4 regions of the Rhodoferax koreensis genome follow, and region 1 is predicted to be linked to each of the others. Evidence: predicted binding sites of a transcription regulator. Region 1 holds the regulator's gene; each other region holds the start of a gene.

What was found. The regulator sigma-54, encoded in region 1, starts transcription at its own class of promoters, with help from an activator protein. The targets are predictions, from matches to a motif close to TGGCANGNAANCTGCTTT.
Region 2: RD110_RS23085 (outer envelope protein) is a predicted target of sigma-54. The motif match lies at 691-708, and genes of this name have one in related genera.
Region 3: nirB (nitrite reductase large subunit NirB) is a predicted target of sigma-54. The motif match lies at 1,413-1,430, and genes of this name have one in related genera.
Region 4: RD110_RS26355 (pilin) is a predicted target of sigma-54. The motif match lies at 1,386-1,403, and genes of this name have one in related genera.

Annotation. Positions count from the first base shown of each region.
Region 1 covers NZ_CP019236.1:5,480,657-5,482,855, reverse strand. The annotation lists gene RD110_RS25400 (THUMP domain-containing class I SAM-dependent RNA methyltransferase) at 1-534, opposite strand, end outside; gene rpoN (RNA polymerase factor sigma-54) at 562-2,154, opposite strand; gene lptB (LPS export ABC transporter ATP-binding protein) at 2,155-2,199, opposite strand, start outside.
Region 2 covers NZ_CP019236.1:4,990,028-4,992,226, reverse strand. The annotation lists gene RD110_RS23090 (DMT family transporter) at 1-531, opposite strand, end outside; gene RD110_RS23085 (outer envelope protein) at 743-1,561, shown strand; gene RD110_RS23080 (23S rRNA (adenine(2030)-N(6))-methyltransferase RlmJ) at 1,622-2,199, opposite strand, start outside.
Region 3 covers NZ_CP019236.1:4,568,774-4,570,972, forward strand. The annotation lists gene nirB (nitrite reductase large subunit NirB) at 1-1,192, opposite strand, end outside; gene RD110_RS21225 (heme ABC transporter ATP-binding protein) at 1,548-2,199, opposite strand, start outside.
Region 4 covers NZ_CP019236.1:5,709,872-5,712,070, forward strand. The annotation lists gene RD110_RS26350 (PglL family O-oligosaccharyltransferase) at 1-745, opposite strand, end outside; gene RD110_RS26355 (pilin) at 911-1,351, opposite strand; gene RD110_RS26360 (3',5'-cyclic-nucleotide phosphodiesterase) at 1,511-2,199, opposite strand, start outside.

The DNA of each region.
Region 1 (2,199 bases):
CAGCGGCGCCTCGCCCTTGTCTTCGCGCCAGCCGCGCTTGAACAGCGGCTCGCCCGAGGTGTCCATGTACAGCGTGGCGTGTTCGGTCGTCAGGTGGGCGTAGATGCGGATGTCGGGCCAGCGCGTGTCGACGTCGGGGCGCACGCCCTGCTTGTGGCGGAAGCGGTCGGCGATTGCGTCCTTGATCTTGAGCGCCGCGAAGTTCAGCGAGGTCAGCGGGCTGTGCTGCGCGGTGATCTCGACCTTGAAGCTCTGTTTGGGCGTGAACCAGATCTCCCACGCGACCTGGCTGGCCGCGTCGTAGAGGTTTTGTTCGCTGCGGTACTCGGTGTGCGACAGCTCGATCAACACGCGTTGGGCGAGGCGGCTGTGCAGGTTCAGCAGTTGCGCATCGCGCCAGGAAGCGCGCATCAGCACGCCGCCGCGCAACACGCGCAAGTCCTCGCCCTGCAGCCCGGTGAGGCGGTGCGCCTCTTCGGCCAGGAAGTCCTCCACGCCAGCGGCGCAGGGCAGGAAAAGCTTGAGTTGGTTCATAAAGACTGACGTGGCGCCATCACGGCGTTAAAGGGATTTCCGGAGGTTCGTTGGCGCGATGCGCAAGGCTTCGCGGTATTTGGCCACCGTGCGCCGCGCACATTCGATGCCTTGCTCCTTCAGCATGTCGGAGAGCTGGCTGTCCGACAACGGCTTCTTCGGGTCTTCGGACGAGACGAACTGCTTGATCAACGCGCGCACGGCGGTGCTCGACGCGTTGCCGCCCGTCTCGGTGCCGAGCGACGAGCCGAAAAAATACTTCAGTTCGAAAGTGCCGTGCGGCGTGGCCATGTACTTGGCCGTGGTGACGCGGCTGATGGTCGATTCGTGCAGGCCGAGTTCATCGGCGATCTCGCGCAGCACCAGCGGGCGCATGGCCAGCTCGCCGTGGCTGAAGAAATTCTTCTGCCGTTCGACGATGGCGTTCGATACCCGCAGGATGGTGTCGAAGCGTTGCTGGATGTTCTTGATGAACCAGCGCGCCTCCTGCAGCCGCTGCTGCAGCGCGGCGTTGTTCGAAGAATCCTTGCCACCGCCCTTGTGTTGCTTGAGCGCGTTGGCGTAGATGTCGTGCACGCGCAGCCTGGGCATCACGTCGGCATTGAGCTGCACGCGGAAGCGCGCCTGCGCGCCGCGGCCGATCTTGACCACGATCACGTCGGGCACGACGATGTTGCGCTCCACGTCGACGAAACGGCGGCCCGGCTTGGGTTCCAGCCGGGCGATCAGGCCCATCGCCGCCTTGATCACGGTGTCGGGCTGGTTGCACAAGTGCGACAGCCGTTTCACATCGCGCCGCGCCAGCAGGTCCATCGACAGGCCGCACATGCGTAGCGCGGCGCGGCGCACCTGTTCCTCCTCTTCGCCGGCATCCTCGTCGAACATCGCGCGCAACTGGATCGACAGGCATTCCTCCAGCGTTCGTGCGCCTACGCCCACCGGTTCCAGGCTCTGCAGCAGGCCCAGCGCCACGGTGAAGCGGTGCACCAGTTCATCGACGTCCTCACCGTCTTCCGCGCCCGCCAGGCCCTGCGCCAGGGCGAGCAGGCTGTCTTCGAGGTAGCCGTCGTCGTTCAGCGACTCGATGAGGAAACGCAGCGCCGCGCTGTCTTCTTCGCCCAGGCGCAGGGCCAGCGCCTGGCGGTGCAGGAACGAGGTCAGCGATTCCTGGCTGCGCGCGAGTTCGGTGGCATCGACCTCGCCGTCTTCGCCGAGGTTGTTCTGCCGCGCCGGTGCGTCGCCACCCCATTCGCTGTCGTCGGGGGCGATCTCGGAAGTGCCGTCCCCATCCCAGCTCTGGCTGTCGTCCTGGCCGGTCAGCGGACTCTCGGATTCGGCGGGGGTCTCCACCGTTGCGGTCTCGGTCGCCGTGGCGGCGGTGCTGCTCGAGAACTCGGATTCGCGGTCGTCCGTGTTCACCTGCGCATCGGCCTGCGCCAGCCCGAACTCCTCGCGCGGCGCCTCGTCCATGTTGACTTCGAGGAAGGGGTTGTCGTCGAGCATCTGCTCGACTTCCGCGCTCAATTCGAGCGTGGACAATTGCAACAGCCGGATCGACTGCTGCAGCTGCGGCGTCAACGCCAGATGCTGCGAAACGCGGAGGGAAAGGCCTTGCTTCATCTACATCTTGAAGTGCTCGCCGAGGTAGACCCGGCGCACTTCGGC
Region 2 (2,199 bases), 490 kb from region 1:
GAGCAGCAGGGCATAGGCCGTCCACGACAGCGCCGCCGCCAGGATCCAGCCGTCGCCGGGCACGAACTGCACTTCGGACAGGGCGGCCCATCGTCCCTGGAGGATGACGTGCAGCACGCCGGCGAAGGCCAGCGCGATGCCCACCGCCTGCAGGCGCACGAAACGTTCGCGCAGCCACCAGGCCGATGCCAGCACGATGAAGATCGGCGACAGGGCATAGATCAGCGCGATGTTCACCGCCGTCGTGGTACGCCCGCCGATGTAGACCCAGGCCCCGCAGATCCACATCCCGAGCGCACCGAGCACCAGGTAGCGCCGCCAGTCGGCCACGATGTGGGCACGGTGGCCGCGCAGCTCGCGCCAGCTCAAGCCGGCGTAGATCGCGCCCGCACCCATCCAGCGCAGCATGGCCAGCAGGTTCGGCTCGATCACCCCGGGTGCACGCCGCGCCACGAGGTAGTTGATGGCCCACAGCGCAGGGGTGATGAAGATCAGCGCAATGGCCAGTCGCTGGCGGGAGGTGAGGGGCATGCGCCGATGTTAAGCCTTGTCAACAGGCGTTGCACCGCCGGGGTGCGCGCCGGGCGGGCGTGGCTGGCCGTCTTGTTCGTCACTTGCGACAGTGGTGCGTAGCCGCTGCGGCACCGCCGGTTTCGCCGGCCCGGCCCTCTGCGCCAGCCGGCGTTTTTCTGGCATGCGGATTGCGTTGCCGGTTTCTTGATGTAACCAAAGGGAGAATGCGATGAAACCACAAACGATGGGCGCCCTGGCGCTTGCGGCCGCAGCCGGATTCGGCTTCAACACCGCGCAGGCGGCGGAATGGAGCGACACCTCCATCGGCTACCGCTACGGGACCCGCTTTGCCGAACCGTACAACCCGAGCAAGATCGAGAAGAGCATCGTCAACTTCACCCACCTCAGCGGCTACAAGTACGGCACCAACTTCATCAATGCCGACTTCCTGATGTCCGACGGCAAGGAAAACGACGCGCACGAGATCTACATCGTCTACCGCCACACGCTGGATCTGGGCAAGGTCACCGGCAAGAGCTTCGCGTTCGGCCCGGTGAAGGGATTGGGCCTCACCGGGGGCTTCGACGTGAACTCCAAGAGCGGCGACAGCTACGAGTCGAAGAAGCGCATGCTGGTGCTCGGCCCGACGGCCTTCATCGACGTGCCCGGCTTCCTGAGCGTGAGCGTGCTGTGGCTCAATGAGAGCAACAAGCCGCGCACCGCACCGGCGGGCCGTCACACCTACGACCTGCATCCGATGCTGAACCTGGTCTGGGGCCTGCCGATCGCCAAGACCGGCCTGTCGTTCGAAGGCTACATGAACTACATCGCCTCCAAGGGCGACAACGAATTCGGTGGCGGCACGGCGCCCGAGACCAACATCGACGCCACGCTGTGGTACGACGTCGGCACGGCGGCCGGCATCGGCAAGAACACCATCCGGGTCGGCCTGGGTTACCAATACTGGCGCAACAAGTTCGGCAATCCGCACTCGGTGACGAACTCGACGGCCAGGACACCGATGATCCGCGCCGAATACCATTTCTGAAGTGGCGCGGGTTCCGGTCGGTTCCGGTCGGTTGTGGCCGGTGCTTCTACAACCGCCTGGTCAGCCGCCGGACTCGAGCGTCGAGGTGGCGTGCTTGTCCTGCGCGAGCCGCTCCACGAGCTGGGTCAGCGCCGCCTGCAGCACCGGCTTCATCGTGTAGGGCGGGTTGATCAGGAACATGCCGCTGGCCGGCAGGCCCGGCCGCTTGGTGTCGCCGGCTTCGTCGGTGAGGATCTTGCTCGACTTGACGGTCAGCGTGGCGTGCAGCCAGCTCTTGCCCGCGCGGTTGGCCAGGGTCTTGAGCTTCCTCGGCAGGTCGTGCGCCTCGGGCCGCGGAATGATCGGATACCACACGGCATAGGTGCCGGTGGCGAACCGCTTGAGGTTTTCGTTGACCATCTCGGCCACGCGGGCGTAGTCGCTCTTGATTTCGTAGCTGGGGTCGCACAGCAGGAAGGCGCGGCGGCTCGGCGGCGGCAGGAACTTGCGCACGCCTTCGAAGCCGTCTTCGCGGAACACGGCGACCTGCCGGCCGGCTTCGAGCTGCGCCACGTTCGCCGACAGCGTCTTGGCGTCGGTGGGGTGCAATTCGAACAGCTTGAGCCGGTCGTGGTCGCGCAGCAGGCGCTGCATGATGA
Region 3 (2,199 bases), 910 kb from region 1:
AGATCAAAAATTCGGGGTCGGCCGGCAGCGTGATGCCGTTCAGCGCCATCTGCAGCAGCGTGCCGTACTCGGTGGCGTCGCCGATCAGCACCGCGCCCAGCAACTGCTTGCCGTCTTCGCTGATGACGATCTTCTTGTAGATCTGGCGCAGTTCGTCCACGTACTGGCAGGAACGGCTCTTGGGCGTGCGGCCGTGCGCGTCGCCAATGCTGGCCACGTCCACCCCCATGAGCTTGAGCTTGGTGCTCATGTCGGCACCAACGAAGGCCGCGTCCTTGTCGCCGGCGATGTGGCGCGCCGCCACGCGGGCCATGTCGTAGCCCGGCGCCACCAGGCCGAACACCTGTTCGTTCCACGAAGCGCATTCGCCGATGGCATAGATGTCGTGGTCGCTGGTGCGGCAGGCGCTGTCGATGGCCACGCCGCCGCGCGGGCCGATGGCCAGCACGCACTGGCGCGCGAGTTCGTCGCGCGGGCGGATGCCGGCGGAGAACACGATCATGTCGGTTTCCAGGTGCGTGCCGTCGGCGAACACCATGCGATGGCGGCCCGTGGCACCGTCGGTGATCTCCTGCGTGTTGCGCCCGGTGTGCACGGTGAGGCCCAGTTCCTCGATCTTGGCGCGCAGCACGCGGCCGCCGCCTTCGTCCACCTGCACGGTCATCAGGCGCGGGGCGAATTCGACCACGTGGGCTTGCAGCCCCATGTCACGCAAGGCCTTCGCGCATTCCAGCCCCAGCAGGCCGCCGCCGACCACCACGCCGGTCTTCGACTTCCGGCCCGAGGCCTTCATCGCCTCCAGGTCTTCGATGGTGCGGTAGACGTGGATGTGTTCGCGCTCGCGCCCCGGCACCGGCGGCACGAAGGGGTTGGAGCCGGTGGCCAGCACCAGCTTGTCGTAAGGCAGCACCTCGCCGTCCAGGGTGGTGACGGTCTTGGCGATGCGGTCCACAGAGGCGGCGCGGGCGGCCAGGCGCAGCGTGAAGCCGGTGCGCTCGAAGAAACCGGACTCGACCAGGGAAAGGTCCTCGGCGGTCTTGCCGCTGAAGAATTCGGACAGGTGCACGCGGTCGTAGGCCGCACGCGGCTCCTCGCACAACACCGTGACTTCGACGTCGGGCAGTCCGGTTTCGGCGAGACTCTCGAGAAATTTATGGCCTACCATGCCGTGGCCGACAACAATGATCTTCATGCTGATCCTCGTGGGACCCGTGGCAGCGGAGGCATTGAGTGCGGTAGATGGCGGCTGGGCCCGACTCGGGCACCTGCCACAACGCACCCTCCGCTTCACACGGGTGGGGGTTGGAACAACCGAACGTCGTCAGCCAGGCAGGCCGATGCGCTTCGGTGGAGGCGCCATCATTAGCGGGAGAAACCGGCCCGCAGCAGCTTCACCGGCGGACGCAATGCATCAAGCAAGCTTCATGCCGGGCCAAGTCCGTATGCAGAAAGACCGCCTGCCCCAGGGAAAGCCCCGTGCAGTGACGGTTCACGGCCCCGGCCCCGATCCCATCCCGGTGCGGCGCGTCACCAAGTTGGGGCGGCCGTCACGCCATCAGCAGTTGCAGACAGCCCTCGCCGTCGCGCACCGGATGCACGTCCACCTGCCAGACGCGGCGCACCGTCGCCACGTCGAGCACCGTGGCCGGCGGCCCTTCGGCCAGCACCTGGCCGGCCTGCACGACCACGGCCTGGTCGGCGTAGCGCAGCGCCAGGTTCAGGTCGTGCAACACGGCCACCACGCCAATGCCATGGCGGTGTGCCCAGATGCGCGCCTGCCGCAGCACGGCGTGCTGGTGGTGCACGTCGAGCGCCGCGGTCGGTTCGTCGAGCAGCAACCAGCGGCTTTCGCCGGACGGCGGAGGTTCCCAGATCTGCGCCAGTACACGCGCGAGCTGCGCGCGGGCGCGTTCGCCGCCGCTGAGCGTGTTGAGCACGCGATGCGCCAGTGTGCCCACGCCGGTGGCCTGCATGGCCCGGGGGACGATGTCGCGCTCGTGCGGGCTGGGCCGGCGGCGATGCGGATAACGGCCGAGTTCGACGACTTCCTGCACGGTGTAGTCGAATGCGATCGACAGGTCCTGCGGCAGCAAGGCGCGGCGGGTTGCGAGGTCGGCGGCGGCATGCCGTGCGAGCGGCTGGCCCTGCAGCAGCACCTGACCGGCGCTCGGCGCGCGCTGCCCGCTGAGCAGCGAGAGC
Region 4 (2,199 bases), 230 kb from region 1:
TGATGGTCCAGAAGCAAATAAACAGTCCGGTAGCGATCCATGGCAGACGCCTGCTGCGCCAAAGGTGCCTCCAGTACCAAGTACAGGCCACCAGAAAGCTCAGGCCGATCCAGGCGGTACGAGATTGCGTCAACGCAATGCCCATTAATAGAAACATGGCAAATGACAGAAAAGCGATGGCGCCAATGCGTCGTGTATGAACCGCCCATGCACCGCCGAGCAGACCCCAAAGCAGAAGCGTAGCCAACTGATTGGGCTGGCCAAGATTGGCATAAGGCCTGGCGCCGCTCAAACCCATCGTCCAGATATCGAAAATCCCGGTATCGATCAAACCGAGCCAGGTCTGGAGCTGTAAGGTGACCGAAACGATGGATGCGAGTCCGATGGCAAGGAGCAATCCATCGGCCAACTGGCCGGCTTGAGCCTGTTCCCAACGCTGCCCGAGCAGCAGCGCACCTAGCAAGCCAAGCAGATAGAGCGAAACGATCCAGGCCTGGCCCGCAAACAATACCAACCCTGCGAGGTGCTGAATTGCAGGGATGAAACAAGCCACAGCCACAACAACAGCACTTAGATGCCATTCCACAGGCTTCTTGAACCGCAGCAAAACGACTATTGCGGCCCCAAGGAATGCAAGGCCGCTCCACGCATCCGTGTGGAATGCTGTCCACGGCAGGTAGTGATTCGGCAGGAGCCAGGAGCAGGAAAGCGTCGTGGCCCATACAGTGAGCCAGAAACTCGACATCGGAGGCGTGGGCGACAGCGATCCGCGTGCTCGTAGGCCATGGATCGACTTGACGTCTGGCCCTGGCGCGTTAATCCTGAATGACCGCATCGTTGATCAGTTAAAAATACAAACGCAGGGGAATAAAAAAAGGCCCATAAGGGCCTTTTCTCAAACTACAAAAAATCAGGGTTTGCAGCTTGCAGGTAGATACTTCACGTCGATACCAGAAGTCGCGCCTGGTCCACACACCCAAGAGACTTGGCCCGTGCTCCCCAATGTCCCCGTCAGGGTCAACGTTTTGCCACTGATCTTTGGTTCTTTTGCCGAAGCCGTGACCGTAACCACGCCGACAGATGCATTGGTCCGAGCATACGTGACGCTGGTCACGAAAGCAGATGATTGCGTGTCAACGGAGCTTGTGTCGGAGGGCATTTGACCATTGACCTGAGCGTATTCGGACAGCGAAGTTTTTGCCGATGAAGCGGCCAGAATCACTTCAGACACCTTCGCCCGCACCGTGTAATCCTGATAAGCCGGCAAAGCCACGGCAGCCAAAATACCGATGATCGCCACGACGATCATCAACTCGATGAGGGTGAAACCTTGTTGCAGAGAACGCTTCATGAAAGCTCCTTGGTTGGAAATTGATACATAACTAACAGCACTTGTCGTGCCAGCCCGCAATCTGCACCAAACGGCTCCGCTGACTGCGTTTTCAACAAGGTGCGTCGCTGCAAAGTGCCTTTTTTGCCAAGTTCTGACAATTTTGTCAGCCTCAGTCGCTCACACGATAAAAATCTGCCCGGCATTCAGCCACCGAATGTCACGCGTGGCCAGGAGTTCTGCGGGCCGCGTCACATCGAATTCAGCGATCTCGGCCATGATGAGTTCGGTTTCCGACGGCTTGGTGTGCGTGATGTAGATCGGGAAGGATTTGCCGTCGGCGATGCCCTCGAGTTCGTCGGCCAGGACGCCGGGTGAAAGATGCAAGCTGCGGTGGGCAAGCTCTTTTTCGCGGTTGCTGAAGGCGGTTTCGATCACGAGCATGGCCACATCGAGCTGGTTGAAGCGGCTCCAGAACGCCGCGTTGCGTTCGGTGTCGCCGGTGAAGACCCAGCACGGGCCGCCGCCCGAGACGGCGTAGCCGAGCGCCGGCACGGTGTGCACCGCCGGCAAGGCTTCAACGCTTTTGCCGTTGATGTCAAGGATCTCCCCGCACGCGATTTCATTGAAACGAATGAAGGGCGCGGCGGGCGTGGGAATGACGCTGAAATCCGGCCAGATCACGTTGTTGAAGATGTGTTGCTTGAGCGCGGCGATCGTGCCGGCGAGGGCATAGATCTGCAGGGGGGTCTGGCGCTGCGCGGCGATGGCGTCCACCATCAGCGGGAGTGCGGCGACGTGGTCGAGGTGGGAATGGGTAAGAAAGACGTGGTCGATGTCGCGCATTTCTTCCAGCGTGAGATCCCCCA